Regions from separate parts of the Chromobacterium sphagni genome, predicted to be linked through region 1. Evidence: riboswitches for the same ligand, from Rfam matches in the RefSeq annotation. Region 1 holds a riboswitch; the other holds the start of a gene.
What was found. A riboswitch is a leader RNA that binds a small molecule or an ion and turns the genes downstream of it on or off. The one in region 1 is predicted to bind glycine.
Positions count from the first base shown of each region.

Region 2: linked by a shared signal. The riboswitch ahead of gcvT (glycine cleavage system aminomethyltransferase GcvT) and the one ahead of BI347_RS19925 (trimeric intracellular cation channel family protein) in region 1 are both predicted to bind glycine.

Region 1 covers NZ_MKCS01000003.1:204,876-215,814, reverse strand. Annotated here, with positions in the region: gene BI347_RS19955 (hypothetical protein) at 1-66, shown strand, start outside; gene BI347_RS19950 (acyl carrier protein) at 50-298, shown strand; gene BI347_RS19945 (ATP-binding protein) at 295-2,661, opposite strand; gene BI347_RS19940 (response regulator transcription factor) at 2,658-3,365, opposite strand; partial or broken gene BI347_RS23070 (IS5/IS1182 family transposase) at 3,678-3,923, shown strand; gene BI347_RS19930 (TIGR02117 family protein) at 4,128-4,889, opposite strand; gene BI347_RS19925 (trimeric intracellular cation channel family protein) at 4,945-5,559, opposite strand; glycine riboswitch at 5,714-5,811, opposite strand; glycine riboswitch at 5,816-5,902, opposite strand; gene BI347_RS19920 (DUF3141 domain-containing protein) at 5,974-8,478, opposite strand; gene BI347_RS19915 (GNAT family N-acetyltransferase) at 8,613-9,152, opposite strand; gene BI347_RS19910 (LysR substrate-binding domain-containing protein) at 9,196-10,137, opposite strand; gene BI347_RS19905 (FMN-dependent NADH-azoreductase) at 10,246-10,854, shown strand; gene BI347_RS19900 (substrate-binding periplasmic protein) at 10,919-10,939, opposite strand, start outside.
Region 2 covers NZ_MKCS01000001.1:1,353,204-1,364,142, reverse strand. Annotated here, with positions in the region: gene gcvP (aminomethyl-transferring glycine dehydrogenase) at 1-209, opposite strand, end outside; gene gcvH (glycine cleavage system protein GcvH) at 359-745, opposite strand; gene gcvT (glycine cleavage system aminomethyltransferase GcvT) at 811-1,899, opposite strand; glycine riboswitch at 1,941-2,039, opposite strand; glycine riboswitch at 2,054-2,145, opposite strand; gene BI347_RS06540 (amino acid permease) at 2,398-3,729, opposite strand; gene gluQRS (tRNA glutamyl-Q(34) synthetase GluQRS) at 4,031-4,927, opposite strand; gene fdxA (ferredoxin FdxA) at 5,021-5,344, shown strand; gene BI347_RS06525 (hypothetical protein) at 5,375-5,638, opposite strand; gene cheD (chemoreceptor glutamine deamidase CheD) at 5,698-6,303, opposite strand; gene BI347_RS06515 (protein-glutamate methylesterase/protein-glutamine glutaminase) at 6,300-7,385, opposite strand; gene BI347_RS06510 (CheR family methyltransferase) at 7,391-8,233, opposite strand; gene BI347_RS06505 (methyl-accepting chemotaxis protein) at 8,344-10,939, opposite strand, start outside.

The sequences.
Region 1 (10,939 bases):
ACTGTCGATGGCCAGCACGTGAACGCCGCCGCGGCCAGGGAGCGCGTAGATGCGAAGCGGCATTGACGCGCGGGTCAGGGCGGTGATCGGCGCCTGCCTGGCCGCCGACGCCGCCCGCATCCAGCCGTCGGCGCGGCTGGTGGACGAGCTGTACGCCGATTCGCTGGAGCTGCTGGACATGGTGATGGCGCTGAACGACGAGTTTGGCATCGACATCGGCGTCGACGACATCGCGGCCATCCGCACGGTGGCGGATGTGCAGGCGGCGGTGGCGCGCCAACTGGCGGCGGCCGCTTAGTCCAGCGCGCGACGCAGCGCGTCCCGGAGAGCTTGCAGGTCGTGGTCCGGCGGCGGCGGCCGGCGCAGCAGGGACTCGAAGCGGCGGGCGGCGGCGGCCAGTTCCTCGCGGCCTGCCGCCAGCGCGGCGCCGCGCAGGCGGTGGGCGTGGTGGATGGCCAGTTGCCAGTCGCGCTCGCGCAGGGCTTGTTCCAACTGGCTGGCGTCGTCGGCGCAACTGGAGCGGAACACCTGCTCCAGTTGGTTGGCCGGCGGTGGCGCGGCAGGTTCGCTGGGTTTGGCGGGCCGGTGGTCCAGCCATAGCGTCAGGATCTGCTCCAATTGCTCCAGCCGCAAAGGCTTGGACAAACAGCTGTCCATGCCGCTGTCCAGGCAGCGTTGCTGGTGCTCGATGCCGGTCGTGGCGGAAATGGCCACGATGGGCAGGTGGGGCTGCAATTGCAGCGCCGGATGGCGACGCAGCCGTTGCGCCAGCTCGTAGCCGTTGACGCCGGGCAGATTGCAATCCAGCAGCACCATGGAGAAGCACTGCCCCTGGTCCAGCAGCGCCAGCGCAGCGGCGGCGTCCTCCGCCATCACGGCAAGGTAGCCCAGTTCTTGCAGCTGCTGGGCAATGACGAAGCGGTTGGCCGGCTGGTCTTCCACCACCAGGATCGGCGCATGCCCAGGTTCCGGCCGCGATGGCCCTACGGAGGATTCGCCCTCGATATGGCTTGCCTGAGGCGGCACACTGCGCACCGGCAGCCGCAGGGTCATGGTTGTGCCGAGGCCCGGCAGGCTGGACAGCGCAATGCTGCCGGCCATCAGTTCCACTAGTTGGCGGCAAATGGCCAGCCCCAGACCGGAGCCGCCATAGCGGCGAGTGGTGTCGTCCGCCTGGGAGAAGGCCGAGAACAGCCGGCTTTGCTGCTCCGGCGCAATGCCGATGCCGGTATCTTGCACCGTGATCAGAAGAACGCCGTTTTCCTGGTCGGCCAGCTGCAGATCCACCCGCAGCAGCACCTCGCCCTGATGGGTGAATTTCACTGCATTGCTCAGCAGATTGCTGAGGATTTGCCTTATCCGCACCGGGTCCAGCATGACTTGATGGTTGTCCAGTCCCGCCAGTTGCACGTTCAGCCGCAAGCCCTTTTTTTCCGCGCAGGTCCGGTAGATGGCCGCCACGCCGGCGGCCAGGGCCTCCATGTCTGTGGGCACCGGCTCCAGAGCCAGCCGCTGGGCGTCCAGCTTCGATATGTCCAGCACATTGTCCAGCAATTCCAACAGATTGACCGCCGAGGCGTTGGCCAGCGCCGCCAGCTCTTGTTCGCGCGGCGGCAGCGCGGCGCGGCGCAGCAGCTCCACCGAGGCCAGGATGGCATTCATCGGCGTGCGGATTTCGTGGCTCATCATCGCCAGGAATAGCGATTTTTCCGCCTCGCTGCGTTGAGCCGCCCGCTGGGCGGCTCGCGCGCGCTGCGCCAGCAGCACCAGTGCCAGCAGGCCGATGCCCAGCGCGGTGAGCTCGAAAGCGTAATAACGGGCGATGGAGCGCCATGACGGCATGCCGTAGTCTGTGGTCCGCAGCCAGGTGTAGAGGATGGCGTCGGTGTCTTCAGCGGTGAGTTGCGCCAGCGATTTGTTGATGATGTCGCGCAGCATCGGTTGGCGCAGGTTGACCGCCATCGACACCAGACGCGGCATCTCGCTGACGCTGCCGGCGATATGCAGCGTGCCGTAATAGCGGCGCTGGATTACTGCCTGCAAGGTGGCGTCCAGGCCGACTGCGGCATAGGCGCGGTTTTCCGCTACCGCGTCCAGCGCCGCCAGCGGCGTGGCGGCCGGCACGATATGTATGTCGGGATAGTACTGACGCAGGAAGTACTCGTAGGGATCGCCTTGCTCAACCGCGACAGTCTTGCCGTTAAGTTTGGCGGGATCGAATACGATGGGCTTGTCCGCCCGGGTGACCAGCAGGGTGCTGCCGGAAAAATAGGGGTCGGTAAACAGCATCTGCTGATTGAACGGCGCAGGAATCAGCTTGGGCGAGGTGGCGGTGAGCAGGTCCAACCGGCCTTGCAGCATCATCGTCATCGCCTGGAAGCGGTTTTGCACCGGCACCAATTGGAAGCGGATGCCGCTGATGTCTGCTATCCGCTGCAGATACTCCTGGGTCAGGCCCTTGTGCTCGTCTTGCTCAAGGTATTCGATCGGCCAGCCGTGCGGGTCTATCGCGTAGCGCACCACTGGCTGGCGGGACAGCCAGGCGCGTTCCGGCGCATTGAAGGTGCTGGCCATGCTCTGGCTGTGACCGAGCAGCAGGACCAGGGCCAGCAGGGCCGCCAGGAGCGGGCCTCCGTTGCGCAGCCTCGATGCCGGCTTCATTTGTCCTCCAGCCGGTGTTGCAGTTGGAACAGTTCGTTGTCGCGCCGCAGGCCGAGTTTTTTCAGCGCCGACTGCTTCTGGTTGCTGATGGTCTTGATGCTGCGCGAGAACTTGGCCGCGATGTCGCTCACCGACAAGCCGTGCAGACAGCAGCGCAACACTTCGCGTTCGCGCGGCGACAGGTCGGGATGGTCGAGCAAGGTGGGACTGGGGCCGTGCGGCGGAGGTTCCGGTTTGTCCTGTCTGGCCTGCAGCGCTTGCGACATCTCCGCGCTGAGGTAGTCGCGGCCTGCGGCCAGCGCGCGGATGGCTGCCACCAACTCGTCCAGTCCCTGCTCCTTGCCGATGAAGCCATGGGCGCCGCCGCGCAAGGCCAACGCGACGGTGGCGGGAGTGTAATAAGCGGACATCACCAGAAGGCGCAGCGGTGGAAAGCGTATCCGCAGCGCCCGGATCAGATTGATGCCATCGATGTCGTCGGGGCGCAGCGTGTAATCAATCACCACTACATCGGCGCGGTCTCCTTGCTCGTTGGCCAGGGCTTGGATCAACTGGCTGCTGGCCGTGAAACTGCCGGTAATCTGCAGATCTGGCACGCCAGCCAGATGGCTGGCCAGGCCATGCAGGATCATCAGATGATCGTCCAGCAGTGCGATGCGGATGGGATGGAGGGACTGGCCTGTGACAGATTTGCTATTGGACATGTTTTTTTCCCCACGGATGCTCGCCGCAGGGGCCGGCATGGCCGGCCCTGCCGTTCCATTGTTGATTATGCATGCTGCCGAGTGAAAGCGCGGCATGGCTGTTTTTGTCATGGCGAGTGCGCGGCTAGCGCTTTCCCCTCAGTCGATTCTACTCGGCGCGGCCGCGAAACCACAGGATGCTGGAGGAGCTTCGAGCATTTTATGCATTTGATTTTTATTTATTTTTAATCAAATGCCAATGGCTTTTTGTTTCATGTTGGGGCATGGTTTGTTGGCAATGCCAAGCCGTCGAAGTCGAAAATCACCGGCAGCGAGGTGCGCAACGCCGCGATCGCGGCGTGCAAACGCTTGGGGAGACGAATCTGGAAACGCTGGAGCGGCTATCACCGCCGCAGTCTGGCGGAAACGAAGATGCACGGTTTCAAGCGACCGTGTAGCCGAGTGATGGCGCGCACCTTTGATCGACAGGTGGCGGAACTGCAAGTGCGCGCGGCGTTTTTGAACCATTTTACCGCTCTGGGCCGCCCGAAGACCGTGGCGGTGGCAGCGATGAACTGAATTCGCTCTGGACAAGGAGACGCACGTTCTTGGGCGGGGTTATGCAACAAAGCCCCTCGGATAGAGGGCATCGATTGGCTATTAAGCGGAAACCGTCATTTTGAAAGGAAGGAGTGCTTGAGTTGCAATCGATTGTCTGACAGTGTTTTTGTACCTAAATAAAAGGACAGGTGTGTGGCGCTGTCGTGGGTCTCCGAGGAGGCTCTAGCTGCCCGCATGCCAGAGCAAAGCCTGACCAAAAGGGGACCATAAAGCCGTGCGCACGCCGGCGGCGTTCAGCGCGTTGCGCGTCCATTGATTGCAGGTCATCAATGGGTTGTAGTTGCCGTTGGCCTGATAAAAGGCGTCATTGCCGTCATAGTGGTAATCCTTGAGCCACAAAGGTTTTCCGTCGGCGTCGATGGGCATGCTTTGGGAAATGAAATCCACCAGCTTTGCGTATTGGCCCGGGGTGAGCAGCATTTTGCGCGTATTGGCGCTTTCGCTGGGTTGGGGCTGATATTCCACGTGTAGCACGCTGTCGTCTGAAGCCAGCGCCGCCAGGGCTTTGCCTGGCGTCAGGTCGGCCCAGGTCTGCGTTTGCAGAAAGAAGGTGCGGCTGCCCCAGCCTATGGCGATGTAAGGAGAGGCCGCAAAGCGGTCGGCGCGAAGAATCTGCCGCGGCGGAAACCGCGCGCTCCAGTCCATCTGGCTGTTTCGCATAGGCAGCACCAGGCCGGTATGCACGCCGTTGCTGTCCAGGTAAATGGGGATGCCCGCAGCTGGCGCTTGCCAGTCGCGGTTGGCTGGCAGCAGGCCGAGCGCCAGCGCGGCCTGCAGGTAGGCCGCAGGCATGGCCAACAGGCCTGTCAGAGCGAGAGGTGCCAGGAATCGGAGGCGGCTTGCGGGGCGTGGATGCTCTTGGCTCATGGTTCCGCGAAGGGAAGATGGATGGCGGATGATCGCACTCCTCCCCGGTGGCGACAAGGCAGCGCAATCCGCGCCATAACAAAACACCCCGCGGGGCGGGGTGTCGGGTGGCTCAATGGTGGTCGTGCCTATAGGCGAAGACCGGCAGCTGCCATTCGCGCCATAACGCGGTCAGGCGCAGGGCCAGGCCAAAAGCGAAGCTGGCGGCGATATTGTAGTCGTGCGGCACGTTCAGCAGATTCAGGCCCAGATAGAGCATGGCCACCAGCAGCGACACGCTGGCGTACAACTCGCGGCGGAACACGATGGGCACGCGGTTGCACAGCACGTCGCGCAGGATGCCGCCGGCGATGCCGGTGATCATGCCAGCCATCACCACGATCACCGGATGGTAGTGCATGCCTAGCGCCACATCGCAGCCGATGATGGTGAAGGCCACCAGGCCCAATGCGTCCAGCACCAGAAACAGCCGGTTCAGGTGGCGCATGAAGCGGGCGGCCAGCACTGCGGCGATGCCGCCGGCCACTACCAGCAGCACGTATTCCGGATGTTGGGTCCAGCCTATCGGGTAGCGGCCCAGCACGATGTCGCGCACGGTGCCACCGCCGAGGGCTGTGAGGAAGGCGATGACGGTCACACCAAAAATATCCATATTGCGGCGGCCGGCGGCCAGGGCGCCGGTCATCGCTTCGGCGGTGATGGCGATGAGATAGATCAGGGTCAGCATGATTTCACACGATTGCGGCAGTTGCGCGCCGGAGGGGCCGGCAGACGGGGAAGCGGGAACGGAACGAGTGCAGGGCGCCGGAAAACGTCGGGCGCGCCGCTGGATGAAGAGCGGGACAAGGCAGACTCCTGGGTGGATTCCGGGCTACGGAACAGCCTCTCCCCTTGTCCTTTTACCTGAGAGTTGCATGGCCTTTGGCCACTTGCCCCTTCGGTGGGCTGCTCGCGGCAGCCTCTCTCCAATCGGCTTGAATCAATGAAACACTGCGGTACGGCTTGCCTGAGCGATTATGGGAGCTTGCGTCTTCGGCGGGGGCGTGGCCCCTCTCTCCCGCAGAGAGTCACTATATTAGCTTTTGCTATTGGAATAGTCAACGGCAGCACCGGGGCGCGTTTGCGCCCCGGCTGTGCTCGGTCAGGATTTGGCTTGCGGTTTGGCGCGGGGACTTGTCTTGCCGGTTTTGGCCGGCGCGGCCTCTCCCGGCACCTGGCCATTGGCCTTGGCCGGCGCTTTTCGCGCGCTGGCCGGCTTGGCCGCGACAACTGGCTTGGCTTCCTCCGACTTCACCGCGGCTTGGGCTGTCGGTCTGTTTTCCGGCGCGGTTTTCGCGGTCTGACGCGTGGCGGCAGGTTTGCCGGATTTGGGCTTGACCGCTGGAGCGGAGGTGGTTGCGGGTTTTGCCGATGGCTTGGCGGCAGCGGGTTTGGGCAATAGCTGGATCGCAGGCGCGGCGGGCGGTTCGGCCCTGGCTTGCCCGTTGATTTCCAACTGCAACACTTGCGCTACTTCGTCCAGCCGTGCCTGATGTTCCGGAGGTATGGCGCCGCGCAATGACAGCAGGTCGCGCGCCAGCATCCACGCCTGATGGCGGCGGTGCGGGTCAGGTAGCAGCAGGGTCAAGCCCTGCAGCGCGCGCGGCGCATCCAGTCGCACCAAGAATATCTGGTGGCGGACGATGTCCTTGAGCTGCATCAGCGTCAGCGGGTATTCGTGGCGCACGTCGCGCATCACGCGGCGGATGGCGTTGAACGGCCGCTCATCCACCACGCCCATGCCGATGCTGACGTACAGCAGCAGCCGGACGAAGCCGTCGGCCAGCGTGCCCTGCTCAAAGCTGGGGTCCAGCGCCTCGCGCTTCAGGCGCGCTAGCTCGCGGCTTTCCCAGGCCAGCACGTGCTTGCGCGGCTCGCTGGCTGGCCGCACGCCGACCAGGGTAGCCAGCTGCGGCGACTCGTAGACGGCGCGGAACAGTTGCTCCTGGGTGGCATCGCGCAGGTCGCGGTATTGGTCCAGCGACTGGGCGATGAAATGGGAGAGCTGCTCCTGCCATTGCCACAGCGGGTTGCTTTCCGCCACTGGCCGGCGTTGTTCGCGCACTTGGGCGGCGAGGCCGGGCAGCCACCACAGCCAGGGATTCTTCGGAGAGATCAGCGTGCGTTCCAGCCGGGCCGGGTGGAGCTCGCGCAGCAGGCGGGCGCTGGCTTCGTTGCCGATGGCGCGCAGCGCGGGGGAGAGGTAGCGGTCGTACACGCCCTGGTTGATCTCCGACACCCGCTTCACCACCTCGAAGGCGCGTTCGTCGTCGCGGCCGTCGTCCAGTGCCAGGATGTCGGGCACGTCGCGCGCTTCGAAGCGGATGATGTAGCGACCTTCTATGTATTCCTGGCCGGGCGCGTCCGGCGCGATGTCTTCGATGATGGCTTCATACAGGCCGGGGGCCAGCACGTCTATCAGGTCCAGCGCGCTGGCGAATTCGCTGTGTTCCTTGTTGGCGATGCCGGCGGACACGAAGATGCCCAGGTGTCCCACCTTGCTGTGCAGTGCGTAGACGATGGTCTGTTCGTTGTCGCGGATGTCCTCGACGCTGTCGTAGAGGTCGGCGATCCAGTTCAGCGCCTGTTGCGGCGGGGTGATGTTGTCGCCCCAGGAGGCGAACACCACGATGGGCGAGCGGATGTTGCGCATGTCCACCCGCACCTTGCCATCATGGCTGGCGATCTTGCCGTGGACCAGATCGTTGCCGACGAACAGTTTCTGGGCGATCCACTCCATCTCTACCTTGTTGAGCAGGTAATGGCCGCCCCACCAGCGCTCGAAGTCCAGATAGCGTTGCGGTTCGGTATCCACCTTGGAGTAAAGGTTGTAAGACTTCTTCCACAGGGTGTTGGCCGGGTCCAGTTTTTCGAAGTTGTTGACCAGGTGGGCCCCGTCGAAGTGGCCGTTGCCCAGATCGCCGGCCAGCGACGCGGTCCAGGTGCCGCCGTTCAGCCCGCCGGCGTAGCGCATCGGATTTTTGCCGCGGACGCCGGCCCAGTAGGACAGCGGCGATCCGGCCAGCAGGATGGGGCCCACCAGTTCCGGCGCCACCGCGGCCAGCATCGCCAGCGCCCAGCCGCCCTGGCAGTTGCCAATGACGAAGGGTTTGCCGTCGGAGTCGGGGTGCAGCTCGTTGACACGCTTGAGGAAGGCGCCTTCGGCCTTGCTGACGCTTTCTATGGTCTGGCCGGGCTCGGGCTGTGGGAAGAACATCACGAAGTAGCAGGGGTGGCCTTGTTGCAGCGCGATGCCGATTTCGCTGTCCATTTTGAAGCCGCCTATGCCCGGGCCGTGGCCGGCGCGCGGGTCTATCACCACGAAGGGACGCAGGGCCGGGTTGGTGGGCGGGCAACTGGGCGGCGGCGCGATGGCCGCCAGCGCGTAATTGGCCGGATCGGGCAGTTCGCGCCCGTCCTGGATGATCTTGTGGTCGAACACCAGCACCGGCGGCTTGCCGCTCTCACAGTGTTCCAGGTAAGTGGCGCCGCGCTGGTAGAGCACGTCCCAGTACAGGATGCCGCGCTGGCAGGCGTCCAGCCAGTAATCAAACAGCGGTTGTGCGAACGGGGGAGTCCCGCCTTGAACTGCAGTAGCTGACCACATTGCAACCCCTTGCTTTGGAAAAGATGGAGACAGGCGTGGCGGCCGATGACAAGGCCATGGACGCCACTGTACTCGCTTGATGCTGCAATGCAATAAAAGCGGATGGTCTGAGCCTGGTCTGTGGCGCGCAGCCATCAATTTGTTGCGGCGCAAACAGGAGTTCGAGTCGCTGCGGCCGTTTCCAGTTCCTTGACCATCACCACGCTGGCGTAGGCTTTGTCCGGCCATTGCAGCGGGGCCTCGACGCGGTAGCCGCGCTTGCCGTAGCGCTCCACCAGATGGGACGCGGGTTTGGCGGTGTCCAGGCGGATGCGCAGATAGCCCTGGCTGCGGGCCCAGGCTTCGGCGGCGTCCATCAGCAGGGAGCCCAGGCCGCAGCCTTGCCAGACGGGATCGACGCCGAACTGCATCAGCACCGCGCCATCCGGCTGGCGGAATTGCGGGCAGGGCGAGGCCGGCAGCGGATGATGCACCGTGATGGTGCCGGCCAGCGCATTCCCGCGCCATGCCAGCAGGCAGTGGCCGCCGGCGATGCGGCGGCGGGTCACGGCCACGCTCTGGTCCACCGCGGTGTAGCGCAGGCCCATTGAGGCCAGCTGAGCGTAGGCGCGGTGCAGCAGCGCGGTCAGTTGTTCCAGGGAGTCGGTTTCGGCCAGCGGGCGCAGCGTGAACATGTTTTCAACCATCCGGTGCGGGAAACCGGGGGTGAAGCAATTGTCATGCCGGGCGAATGTCGCTGCGCCCCCAGTCGCCGGCAATCTCTTCGCTGATCAATTCCTGGCTGATGAAGTCGATGAAGGCGCGCACCGCCGGCGACAGGCCGCGGCGGGTGGGAAAGGCGGCGTGCAGGATGCCCCAGGGAAAATCGTATTGCGGCAGGATGTGGCGCAGCTTGCCGTCAGCCAGCGCCTGATGACAGACATTGCGCGGCAGAGCGGTGATGCCCAGTCCGGCGATGGCGGCCTCCAGCAGCACGATCATGTCGTCGGTCATCAGCCTGGGCGTGTCGATGTGTATGGTGTAGCTTTGGCCGACATTGTCCAGCAGCATCCACTGGCCGCGGCTGTCGGGCCGGCTCATGGTCAGCGCCGGCAATGCGGCCAGCCGCTCCGGGGTTTGCGGTTCGCCATGCTGTTCGATGAAGGAGGGGCTGGCGACCAGGATCACCCGGCTCTTACCCAGCCGCCGCACCACCAGGCTGGCGCTGTCCTCGATCACATTGCGCACCCGGATCGCCACGTCCACGCCTTCCTCGATCAGGTCCACCCTGCGGTTGGTGGAGTCCAGCGCAATGCGCACCTGCGGGTAACGCGCCAGGAAACGCGGCACTGCCGCGCTCAGCATGGTTTTGGACAATAGCTCGGGGCAACTGACGCGGATCAGGCCGCGCGGTTCGGCGCTGCTTTGCAGCACGGTCTCGTTGGCGGCTTCGGCTTCCGCCAGCATTGCCTGGCAGTGCTGATAGTACTGGCTGCCGATTTCGGTCAGGGCCAGCCGGCGGGTGGTCCGCTGCAGCAGGCGCACGCCCAGCCGGTGTTCCAGTTCGGCCACCCGCCGCGACAAGCGCGATTTGGGAATGCCCAGCACCCGGCCGGCGGCCATGAAGCCGCCGTGCTCGACCACCTTGGCGAAATACAACAGGTCGTTCAAGTCTTGCATTTTATTGTCCCGCTGGTAGAACAATGTTTCCAATTTTAGTAGTCTATTCGGAATTGTTGCACCTGCCTATCATGCAGTCATTCCCCCCTGACATTGAAAGACTGCCAAATGAAACTGCTCCATCTCGATTCCAGCATCCTGGCCGACAATTCCGTTACCCGCGAGCTGTCCGCCGTCGTCGCCAATACGCTGCGCCAGCGCCACGCCGATGTTGAAACCACCTACCGTGACCTCGCCGCCAACCCCATTGCCCACCTGTCCGGCGAGATCGTCGGCGCGCGCTTCGTCGCCGAGGCGGACTGGACCGCGACGCAGCGCAGCGAAAGCGCGCTGAACGATCAGTTGATCGAAGAATTCATCGCCGCCGACGTGCTGATAATCGGCGCACCGATGTACAACTTCTCCATTCCTTCGCAGCTGAAGAGCTGGATCGACCGCGTAGCGGTAGCCGGCCGCACCTTCAAATACAGCGAAAACGGCCCGGTGGGCCTGGTGCCGAACAAGAAGGTGGTGCTGGTTTCGGGCCGCGGCGGCGTGCACAGCGGCGAGCAGGGCAGTTTGATGGATTTTCAGGAGGACTTTCTGGTGAAGGTGCTGGGCTTCCTGGGCGTGATCGATGTGGAAATCGTCCGCGCCGAAGCCATCGGCATGGGGCCGGACAAGCGCGCCACCTCGATCCACCTGGCCAAGGAAGCCATCGCCAAGCTGGCGCTGTGATTCCGGCTGGAGGAAAACGCCAAAGCCCCGCAAAAGTCCGGGGCTTTTCCATGTCGGCCCGATCTTAGTCCAGCGGCAGCCTGAG
Region 2 (10,939 bases), on a different contig from region 1:
TTGAGCGCGGCCAGCGCCTCGGCCTCCGGCTGCGACGGCGGCAGGTCCAGCGCGCGGTTCAGCCGGATGTCGGCCGGCAGCGTTTCGCCGACCAGCGCGTCGATGGACGCCGCGCCGATGGCCGCCAGCATCTGTTGGCGCTCGTCGTCGGACGGTCCGATGTGGCGGGCGATGAATTCGTTGCGATTGAAGAGTTCGGAGAGCGACATGTTCAAGACCTTCCATTGCTGCCGCGAAACCCGCCATGCCCAGATGTCGGCGAGAACTGCCAGCGCTCGCCCATCGATGTTCATGCCGTTTACGGTTCGCGGCCAAAAAAAACGCCCTGAGTCTCGCGACTGCAGGGCGGGTTCAGCGATCAGGCGCCGATTTCCTTGGCGTAGGCGGCTGCGTCCATCAGGCCGTCCAGATCGGCCGGATTGGCCGGTTTGAGCTTGAAGAACCAGCCGGCGCCGTAAGGCTCGCTGTTGGCCAGGTCCGGCGCGCCTTCCAGCTCTTCGTTCACCGCCAGGATTTCGCCTGCGATCGGACAGTACACGTCGGACGCGGCCTTCACCGACTCAACCACCCCGGCCTGCTCATCGCGGGCCAGTTGCGCGCCCACCTTGGGCAGCTCTACGAAAACGATGTCGCCCAGCAGCTCCTGCGCGTGCTCGGTGATGCCCACGGTTACGGAGCCGTCGGCTTCCAGGCGCAGCCACTCGTGGCTTTCGACGTATTTCAGTTCGGCGGGGATGTTGCTCATCTTGAAGTTCTCCAGCTTAAGATCAGATCAATGGTCATGGCGGTCGTCGTTTGGACGCCGCCCTATTATTCGAATACTTTCTTGCCGTTGCGCACGAAGGGCATCTTCACCACGCGCACATCGGTCAGCGTGCCGCGCAGATCCACCTGGGCGGCGGCGCCGGTGGCGGCGGGCACCCGAGCGATCGCGATGGAGTGCTTCAGCGTGGGCGAGAAGGTGCCGCTGGTGATGACGCCTTCGCCGACGCCCTCCACCACCACCTTCAGGCCTTCGCGCAAAACGCCGCGGCCTTCGAGCACCAGGCCCACCTGCTTCATCGCCACGCCCTTGGCCTTTTGCGCTTCCAGCGCCTCGCGTCCGTTGAACTTGCGCTCCTTAGGCTCCCAGGCGATGGTCCAACCCATGCCGGCCTCCAGCGGCGATACGGTTTCGTCCATGTCGTGGCCGTACAGGTTCATGCCGGCCTCCAGGCGCAGCGTGTCGCGCGCGCCCAGACCGATCGGCGCGACGTCAACGGCTTGCAACTGATTGAAGAAGGCGATGGCCTGATCGGCGGGGACCATGATTTCCAGACCGTCCTCGCCGGTATAGCCGGTGCGGGCGTAGAACCATTCATCCTGCGGCAGGCCCTGGAACACTTTCAGCGCGCGGATGGCGTCGGCCAGTTCCGGCTTGATCCTGCAAACCTTGTCTATGGCCTCCGGACCCTGCACCGCCAGCATGGCGAGGTCGCGGCGCACCTTGAGCGCCACGTCGAAGCCGGCCTTCTGCGCGTCCATCCAGGCCAAGTCTTTTTCAGTGGTGCCGGCGTTGACCACCATGCGGTAGCCGTAGGAAGTGAGGTAGACGATCAGGTCGTCGACGACGGTGCCTTCCGGCGTGAGCATGCCGGAATACAGCGCCTTGCCCTCGAAACCGAGCTTGGCGACGTCGTTGGCGATCAGTTTTTGCAACCAGGATTTGGCGTCGGAGCCGGTGACGTCTATCACCGTCATGTGGGAGACGTCGAACATGCCGGCGTCGCTGCGGACGATTTCGTGTTCCTTGAGCTGGGAACCGTAATGGATGGGCATTTCCCAACCGGCGAAGTCAACCATCTTCGCGCCGGCGGCGACGTGGGCGTCGAACAGCGGGGTACGTTTCGGGGCCGTCATGGTGCGGTGGTCCTCTTGCAGGTGTGTGTTTCCTCTATCAACCACACCCCTCTGTCCCTGCACCTGAGATTTTCCGGCTGGATCAGCCGTTAGCCCCTTCGGTGGGCGCCACGGGGACGCCGCTCTCCAGATTCTGCAAGCCGGCAGCCGCCAGCCCGATGATACAGTCCTTTTGCCTGAGCGATTGCGGGTGCACTTGCGCCTTCGGCGGCGATCGCAAGGACCGCTCTCTCCTGTATGACCCGGCGATTATGGTAGCAGTCGCGGCGGCTTGGCAAGCCGAGTTTATTTCGAAGTAAAACAGTTTGTTTTTCTGTTCTTATAAGAAAAGAATATTACAAAAATAATAATAATTGCCATTCGGATGCGAAAATTTCACCGGTCAAACCAGCCTATCCGCTAACAGCCGCTGCCAAGATGCTTATGGACCTGCCGGCGGCCTGCCATGAAAAAAGCGCAGCGCTGAACGCTGCGCTTTTACGGTGAGCCATCGCGCCGTCAGGCTGCGGCGTGCCGCTCCTTCAGCTGCCAGACATACACCGGCAGACCCAGCAGCAACAGCAGCATGCCCCACATCACGGTATCCGCGCCGGAGCCGTACAAGGCCCACAGCGAGTAGACAAAGCCTATCCCGGCGAAAAAGCCCGGCGCCACAAAGTCCCGCTTGGAAAACGCCTTGCCGCGCATCAGCATGATGGCAATCAGCGCCATCGAGCAGAAGGCGTATGGCAGCAGCGTGGCGGCGGTGGCCAGCAGGATGATGAATTCGAAGATTTTCACGCCGCTGTCGCCGCCGGCATACTTGATGGCCATCAGAATGGTCACCAGGGTGCTGGACAGCACTAGGCCGAAAATAGGCACGCCCGCGGCGTTGCGCCGCGCGAAACGGCTGGGGAACAGCTTGTCCTTGGCCGCCGCCGCCGGCACATGCGCCTGCATCAGGCTCCAGCCGTTGAGCGCGCCGAAGCAGGACACCACCGCGCCGAAACCGACCGCCCAATAGCCCCAATCGCCCCACATCAGCCGGGCGGCGTCGGCGAACGGCGCCTGCGAAGCCGCCAGCACGTCGGCCGGCATCAGACCCATCAGCGACACGGTGGACAGGATGTACAGCAGGGTGGCCAGCAGCGTGCCTATCACGGTGGCGCGCGGGATGGTTTTGGCCGGCTCCACCACGTCTCCGGCCGGCACAGAGGCCGACTCCAGGCCAAGGAAGGCCCACAGCGTCAGCGCCATGGTCGCGGACAACGACGACATCAAAGGCTTGTGATGCGGGTTGAACACCAGATTATCCGCGTTCAAATGGAAAAAGCCGATGAAGGTCACCGCCGCCAGCGGCAGCAGCTTGAGCAGCGTGGTCACCACCGCCACCATCCCGGAGCTGCGCGCGCCGCGGCTGTTGATCCAGGTGACGATCCAGATCAGGCTGATGGCGAAGGCTCCCGCCAAAGGCTCGCTGTGTCCCAGGATGGGGAAAAACACTTGCATATAGCTGGTGGCGGCCACCGCCAGCGCCGCATTTCCGGCCCACAGCGCAATCCAGTAGCCCCAGGCGATCCAGAAGCCGGCGAAGTCGCCGAAACCGGCATGTATATAGGCATACGGCCCGCCTTCGCGCGGCAGCATCGCCGACAGGCGGGCGAACACCAGCGCCAGGCAGATCGCGCCGCACGAAGTCAGCAGCCAGCCCAGCATGGATATGCCGCCGAACGGCGCCAGCGACGCCGGCAGCAGGAACACGCCGGAACCTATCATATTGCCCACCACCAAGGCGGTGCACATCCAGACCCCGAGCGAGCCTTTCTTTTGGATGGAACTGTTTTCGCTCAAACCAGATTCTCCGTTGAGGCGGAAAGCATCCCGCGCCGGACTCGCGAGAGTCGGGCGCAAACATGCGGATGATTGGGGAAAACGACGGCTTAGGCTGGCTTGTCTTGCAGGCTTCAAGATAGCCCAGCCCTGGCTGCTTGGCCGATCTCTCGACATCGGCCGGCCTGGGCGCCAACCGCCGCGCCGGAAAAAAAGGGCGCATTAAAACACAGTTTTGACGTAAAAACATGTCGCATTGCCGATTTTTTTACAAAAAAATCGTGCCGCGACAAATGCTTATGTCAAAAGAATAAGAAAGGCCTTATATGTCGGACAAGACCAGCGGGCCGCGCGGCACCCTGCTCAGGGACCAGCTGGCGATAGCCCAGCGCCACAGCTCACCCAGACTGCCGCACTCCGGCGGCGGCGGGTGGCCCAGCAAGGTCAGCGCGGCGCGCAGCTGGCGGGCGGCGTCGTCCACGCATATCGCCGGCGCCAGCGTCTGTTTGGACAGCTTCTCTCCGGCGGCATTGGTCAGCATCGGCAGATGGCAATAGTCAGGCGGCGCCAGCCCCAGGCTGTCGTACACCTGCAGCTGGCGCGGCGTGGACACCAGGAGATCGGCGCCGCGCACGATGTCGTTGATGCCCTGATCGGCGTCATCCACCACGACCGCCAGCTGGTAGGCCCAGAATCCATCGGCGCGCAGCAGGACGAAATCGCCGATATCCCGCGCCAGATTCTGCCGGCTTTCGCCCTGCAGGCGGTCCATCACCACCCGGTCCCCATCCCGCGTCCGCAAACGCCAGGCCCTGCCCTCCCGCCCGTCCGGGCAGCCGCGGCGACAAGTGCCGGGATAGACGTAGCCATCCAACCCGCGCTGGGCGCGGGCGGCGATTTCCTTGCGGGTGCAGCAGCAGACATAGGCGTGGCCGCTGGCAATCAATTGCTGCAGCGCGGCGCGGTAAAGGTGGTGGCGTCGGCTCTGGTAAACCACTTTGCCGTCCCATTCAAAACCGAAGGCCTCCAGCGTGCGCAGGATATCGTCCGCCGCGCCAGCCACCTCGCGCGGCGGGTCCAGGTCCTCCATCCTCAGCAGCCACTCGCCGCCGCGGCTGCGCGCTTCCAGATAGCTGCCGACTGCGGTGCAAAGAGACCCGGCATGCAACAGGCCGGTCGGGCTGGGGGCGAAACGGCCCCGGTATAATGACTTAGACATCTTGATTAGGCAGGCCGAAATCTACAACGGGACAAATTATCGCTAAAATACAACTATCCCGATTCACGATTCCGCTTTAATGAGGGTACACGAATGGCGTACGTTGTAACCGATGCCTGTATCAAATGCAAATACACCGACTGCGTGGAAGTGTGTCCGGTGGACTGCTTCCACGAGGGTCCCAACTTCCTGGCGATAGACCCCGACGAATGCATAGATTGCTCGCTGTGCGTGGCGGAGTGCCCGGTGAACGCCATCTACGCGGAGGACGATGTGCCCCAGGGCCAGGAAGGTTTCATCCAGCTCAATGCCGAACTGGCCAAAGGCTGGCCGACCATCACCCAGCGGGCAGATCCGCCGGCCGACCACGCCGATTGGGCCCAGGTGTCCGGCAAGTTGCAACACCTGGAAAAGTGACAACGGCCGGCTCCCTCGCGCATCGCGGAACTATTGGCATTTGAATATCGCCAGACTACGATCCGCGGCCTGCTTCCCCACCCGCGCCAGAACCGCGCGCCTGCCCAAGCCGCCGCAATAGCCATCCGCCAACCCGGCGGCGTAAGGCAGCTCGCCGTCGTACACATGCATGTACTGGTATGTGATGCCCGCGCTAGAAAAAGACCATGGTTTCACCGTCTCTCCCGGCGCGACAAAGGCGATGCCGTGCAAGGCGCATCCGCCCAGGCAGCCGGCTGCCAGCCACCCGCCCATCCGCCTTGGCCAATCGAAGCGTCCGCCCACCCCAAGATCCTCGCCATTCGCTCGCATCGTCAAATGAACAGATCGATATCGCCGGTCTTCGCCCCTTCGTTCTGCTCCAGGATGCGGCCGCGGTATGGCTGCTCGGCCTTGATCGCCAAACTGCTGCGCTTGAGCTTCTTGATCAGCACCTTGCCGGTATGGGTGAAAAAATACACCTTGCGCGCGCATTCGCCCAGCAGGTCCTCTGCCAGCACCGGAATCTGCTCGTTGGCCAGATAGCCGCGGATAAAGTTGGTATTGCGCTCGCCCACATTCACCACGGTCATGCCCTCCAGCACGTTGCCGGCGCCGAATATCTTGGCCTCCAGCCGGTGCCGCATCGCTCCCAGCTTCTGCATGTCGGTGATCAACAGCTCCATCGCGTTGACGCCGAAACGCGCGGCGGACGTGCCCGCGCCCAGATCCAGCGAGCCTTCGGGCAACAGGAAGTGGTTCATGCCGCATACGCCAGACGTGCGGTCGCTCAGGCACACCGCCACGCAGGAGCCCAGCAGCGTCACCAGCATCCTAGGCTGATTGGTGGCATGAAACTCGCCCGGGAACACCTTTACCGCCATGATCTGGAAATGCTTGTCGTAGTACTGATGGCCGTTCATCGCGTCGGCATGATTCATGTACTTGCCCTTTCGGCATGATTTTGCAGGCACTCGACGACCCTGGACGCCAATTGGCCCAACGGGTAGACGTGCATCACCCCGCCGGCCTTGAAGGCCTCCCTGGGCATGCCGTATACCACGCAGCTGGCCTCGTCCTGGCCAAATGTGACGGCGCCGGCATTGCGCATCCGCAGCATGCCGTCGGCGCCGTCCCGGCCCATGCCGGTGAGAATCACGCCGATCGCGCTCTTGCGCAGATGCTGCGCGGCCGAATCGAACAGTGGGTCCACCGCCGGACGATGGCGATTGACCTGATCCCCCTGATCCAGCGCGATCTGGTAGCCGGTCGGTCCGCCCGGACACACCCGCATGTGCCAGTTTCCCGGCGCGATATACGCCATGCCGCTCCTCACCTGCTCGCCGTCCTGCGCCTCCTTCACCTGCATCGGACACAGATTGTTGAGCCTGGCGGCAAACGTGAAGGTGAAGTGCTCCGGCATATGCTGGACGATCAATATCGGCGGGCAATTGGCCGGCATACCCATCAGGAAGTCCTTGATCGCCTCGGTGCCGCCGGTGGAGGCGCCGACGAAGATCACGGCGTTCTGCCGGAACAGGAGCGGGCCGCTGCGTGCCGGCGCCGGCGGCGGCGGGGGCTGCTTGAAGCGCATCGGCTGCCGCAGCCGGGCGCCGGCCACCACCCGCAGCTTCTCGCGGATTTCCTCGGCGTACTCCTGCATCCGGCGCGACACATCCTCGGAAGGCTTGTGCACGAAATCCACCGCGCCCAGCTCCAAGGCGATCAGGGTGGTTTCCGAACCCGACTCCGTCAGCGACGAGATCATCAGCACCGGCGTCGGCTTCAGCCGCATCAGGCGGCGCAGGAACTCCAGCCCATCCATGCGCGGCATCTCCACGTCCAGCGTCACCACGTCCGGATTGGTCTCGCGTATCCGTTCGCGGGCGATGATGGGGTCGGAGGCGGTCGCCACCACCTCCATATCCGGCGCCTCGTTGATGATGGCGGTCAGAAGATTGCGGATCAGCGCCGAATCGTCCACCACCACCACCCTGATTCTGTTCTGGATGGCAGCCGCCATGTCTCCTACCCTCCACGCTCCGGATGCGCCAGGCGGTAAGCCGTCCTGCCGCAACCGACAAAAGCATCGGTCAGATGCACGATATTCTCCGAATGCCCCAGCAGCAGCAGACCATCCGGCTTCAAGCAACTCTCCATCTTGGACAGTATTTCCGCCTGGGTGGGCTTGTCGAAATAGATCAATACATTGCGGCAGAAAATCACGTCGAACCGCCCGATATCCGGCCAGCACGGTTCCACCAGATTGAACTGGAAGAACGACAACGCGTCCCTCGCCTTCTGCTTGAGCCTGACCTTGCCCTCGTTGGCGCCGACGCCCTTGTCGAAATACTTCTTCAGTAGTTGCGGCGAGACTTTTTCGGTGCGTTCCCGGCCATAAACGCCAAGCGCCGCCTGCTGCAGCACATTGGTGTCGATGTCCGACGCCAGCAGTTCGAAGCCGCCGCCGGCCCCGTCCCACAGCTCAAGCATGGTGATGGCTATGGAGTAGGGCTCCTCCCCGGTGGAGGAGGCCGAACTCCATACCCGGAACGTCTCCCCGGCCCGGCGGTGCTGGCGGGCATGCTCGCGCAGCATGTCGAAATGGTGGGACTCGCGGAAGAATGAGGTGAGATTGGTGGTCAACGCATTGATGAACCCCTGCCACTCATCGGCCTCCTGGCTGTCCTGCAGCAAATCCAGATACTCGGTAAAGCTGCGCAGCCCGCGCGAACGCACGCGCTTGGCCAGCCGCGCATACGCCATGTGGGTCTTGGACTCGTTCAGCGAGATGCCCACCCGCTGGTAAAGCATGTCACGCACGCGCCGGAAATCGCTTTGGGTGAACTTGAGTTCCGTGTCTTCCGCCATGTAGCCATCCTCGCTCTGCGCCCGCTCCGCCGGCCTATCCGCGCCGCGGCTCCCTCCATCCAGCGGTGCGCATCGCAGCGGGATGGAGGGAGCCTCGCCGACTCAGCGGATCAGAACTCCTCCCACGAGCCTTCGCCCGAGTCGCCCTGCGGGCGGATCGGCTCCGGCGACCGGGACTTCACATGATAGCTGCCGGCATGGCTGGCGCTTTTGCCGGCCGCGGCGGAGGCCAGCTGGTGCGTGGAGTGCTGGTTGCTCAGATGGCTGGTGCTGCCGCTGGTGAAGCCATGCTGGACCGACGGCTTGCCGGCCGGCGGCCTGCCATGCGACAGCCTCTCGTCCAGCTTGAACACCGCCACCGCGTCGGACAGATAGCGGGCCTGCTCCTCCAGCGACTCGGCGGCGGCTGCGGCCTGCTCGACCAGCGCGGCGTTCTTCTGGGTGTTCTCGTCCATCTGGGTGACGGCCAGGTTCACCTGCTCGATGCCCGAGCTTTGCTCCGCCGAGGCGGCCGAGATATCGCTCATGATGTCCGCCACCCGGCGGATGGAAACCACGATCTCGTTCATGGTGCGGCCCGCCTCGTCCACCAGCCGGCTGCCCGACTCCACCTTGTCCACCGAATTGCCGATCAGCGACTTGATCTCTTTCGCCGCCGCCGCCGAGCGCTGCGCCAGATTGCGCACCTCGCTCGCCACCACCGCGAAGCCGCGGCCCTGCTCGCCCGCCCGCGCGGCCTCCACCGCCGCGTTCAAGGCCAGAATATTGGTCTGGAAGGCGATGCCGTCGATCACGCTGATGATGTCGACGATCTTCTTGGCGCTTTCATTGATCTCGTTCATGGTGGACACCACGTCGCCCACCACCTTGCCGCCGCGCGCGGCGATGTCGGAAGCGCCGGTTGCCAGCGAATTGGCCTTCTTGGCGTTTTCGGCGTTCTGCCGCACCGTGCTGGTGATCTCCTCCATGCTGGACGCGGTTTCCTCCAGGCTGGCCGCCTGCTGCTCGGTGCGGCCGGACAGGTTGGAGTTGCCGGCGGCGATCTCCTTGGCCGCGGTATTGATCGCGTCGGTGGAGTCCTTGATATTGGTGACGATCTCCTTCAGCTTGTCCACGGTGGCATTGCTATCCGTCTTCAATTGGCCGAACAGCCCCTGATAGTCGGCCGCAATGGTTCGGGTGAGATCGCCGCGCGCCAGCGCGCCCAGCACCGTGGCGATATCGCTCAGCCCCTGGCTGGTCACCCCCATCAGCTGGTTCATGCCTTCGCTCAGCAGCTTGAAGAACCCCTGCTTGCCTTCCACCTCGATGCGCTTGCCGAACTCGCCCGCCGAGGCCGCGCTGACGATTTCCGCCACTTCGCGCTCGATCTCGACCTCGGCGGTGCGGTCTTTCCACTCCACCACCGAACCCAGCCGGGTGCCATCGGTGCCGAACACCGGATTGGCCACCAGGGAGAAGGTACGTCCGGCCACAACGATCTCGGTGCGGTAGGTAGAGCGCATATTGGCCAGCAGGTCGCGCTGGTGCGCCGGGTTCTTGTGGAATTCGTCGATGGTGGAGCCCATCAGCGCGCGCACATCGAAATTGGGCAAGGCCTTGCGCAGATCGCCCTCCACTCCGCGCAGCATGTCGGTGACGCTGTGGTTCATGTAGATGATCTTGCGATCATTGTCGGCGATCATCACATTGGTGGTGCAATTGTCCAGCGCGCTGCGGATGCGGCCATTCTCCGCCGCCACCTTGCGCTCCTCCGCGGCGCGGACATCGGCCTCGGCCTGCAGGCGCAGCATCTCGGTATTGTCCTGCCACTCCACCACCGCGCCCAGCCGCTCGCCCTTGTCGTTGAATATCGGCGACAGGATCAGGCCGAAAGTGCGCCCGCCCACCATGATGGACGAGCGGTGCGTCTCCCTCACCTGCTGCAGCATGCCGTGCTGGTAGCTGGGGTTCTTGTGGAATTCGTCAATCTTGGTCCCCATCAGGTTGCCGGTGGAGAAACGCGGGATATCCTTGCGGATGTCCGCCTCCGCGTTGCGGAACATATCGAGGACCGACTGGTTGGCGTAGATGATGCGATGCTGCTCGTCCGCGATCATCACGTTGGTGGTACAGACATCCAGCGCGCTGCGGATGCGGGCGTTTTCCGCCGCCTGCTCGCGTTCCTTGTCTGTCCGCAGCTGGGCCTCATGCTGCAGGCGCAGCATCTCGGTGTTGTCCTGCCACTCCACCACCGCGCCCAGCCGCTCGCCCTTGTCGTTGAATATCGGCGACAGGATCAGGCCGAAGGTGCGTCCGCCCACCACGATGGATGAACGATGGGTCTCCTTCACTTGCAGCAGCAGCCCACGCTGGTAGCTGGGATTCTTGTGGAACTGGTCGATATTGGCGCCCAGCAGACTGCTGGCGGAGAAGCGCGGAATATCCTTGCGGATATCCGCCTCCGCGTTGCGGAACATATTGAGGACAGACTGGTTGGCGTAGATGATCTGATGGTTCTCGTCGGCGATCATCACATTGGTGGTGCATACGTCCAGCGCGCTGCGGATGCGGGCGTTCTCCGCCGCCGCCTGGCGATCCACGGCCTGGCGCCCGTCCTCGGCAGCCTTCCGCTCAAGCTCCCTCGTGGCGTCCACCCACTCGACCACCGAGCCCAATTTGCGGTTCTGCCCGTCCAGTATCGGGGTCAGCACCAGGCTGAAAGTG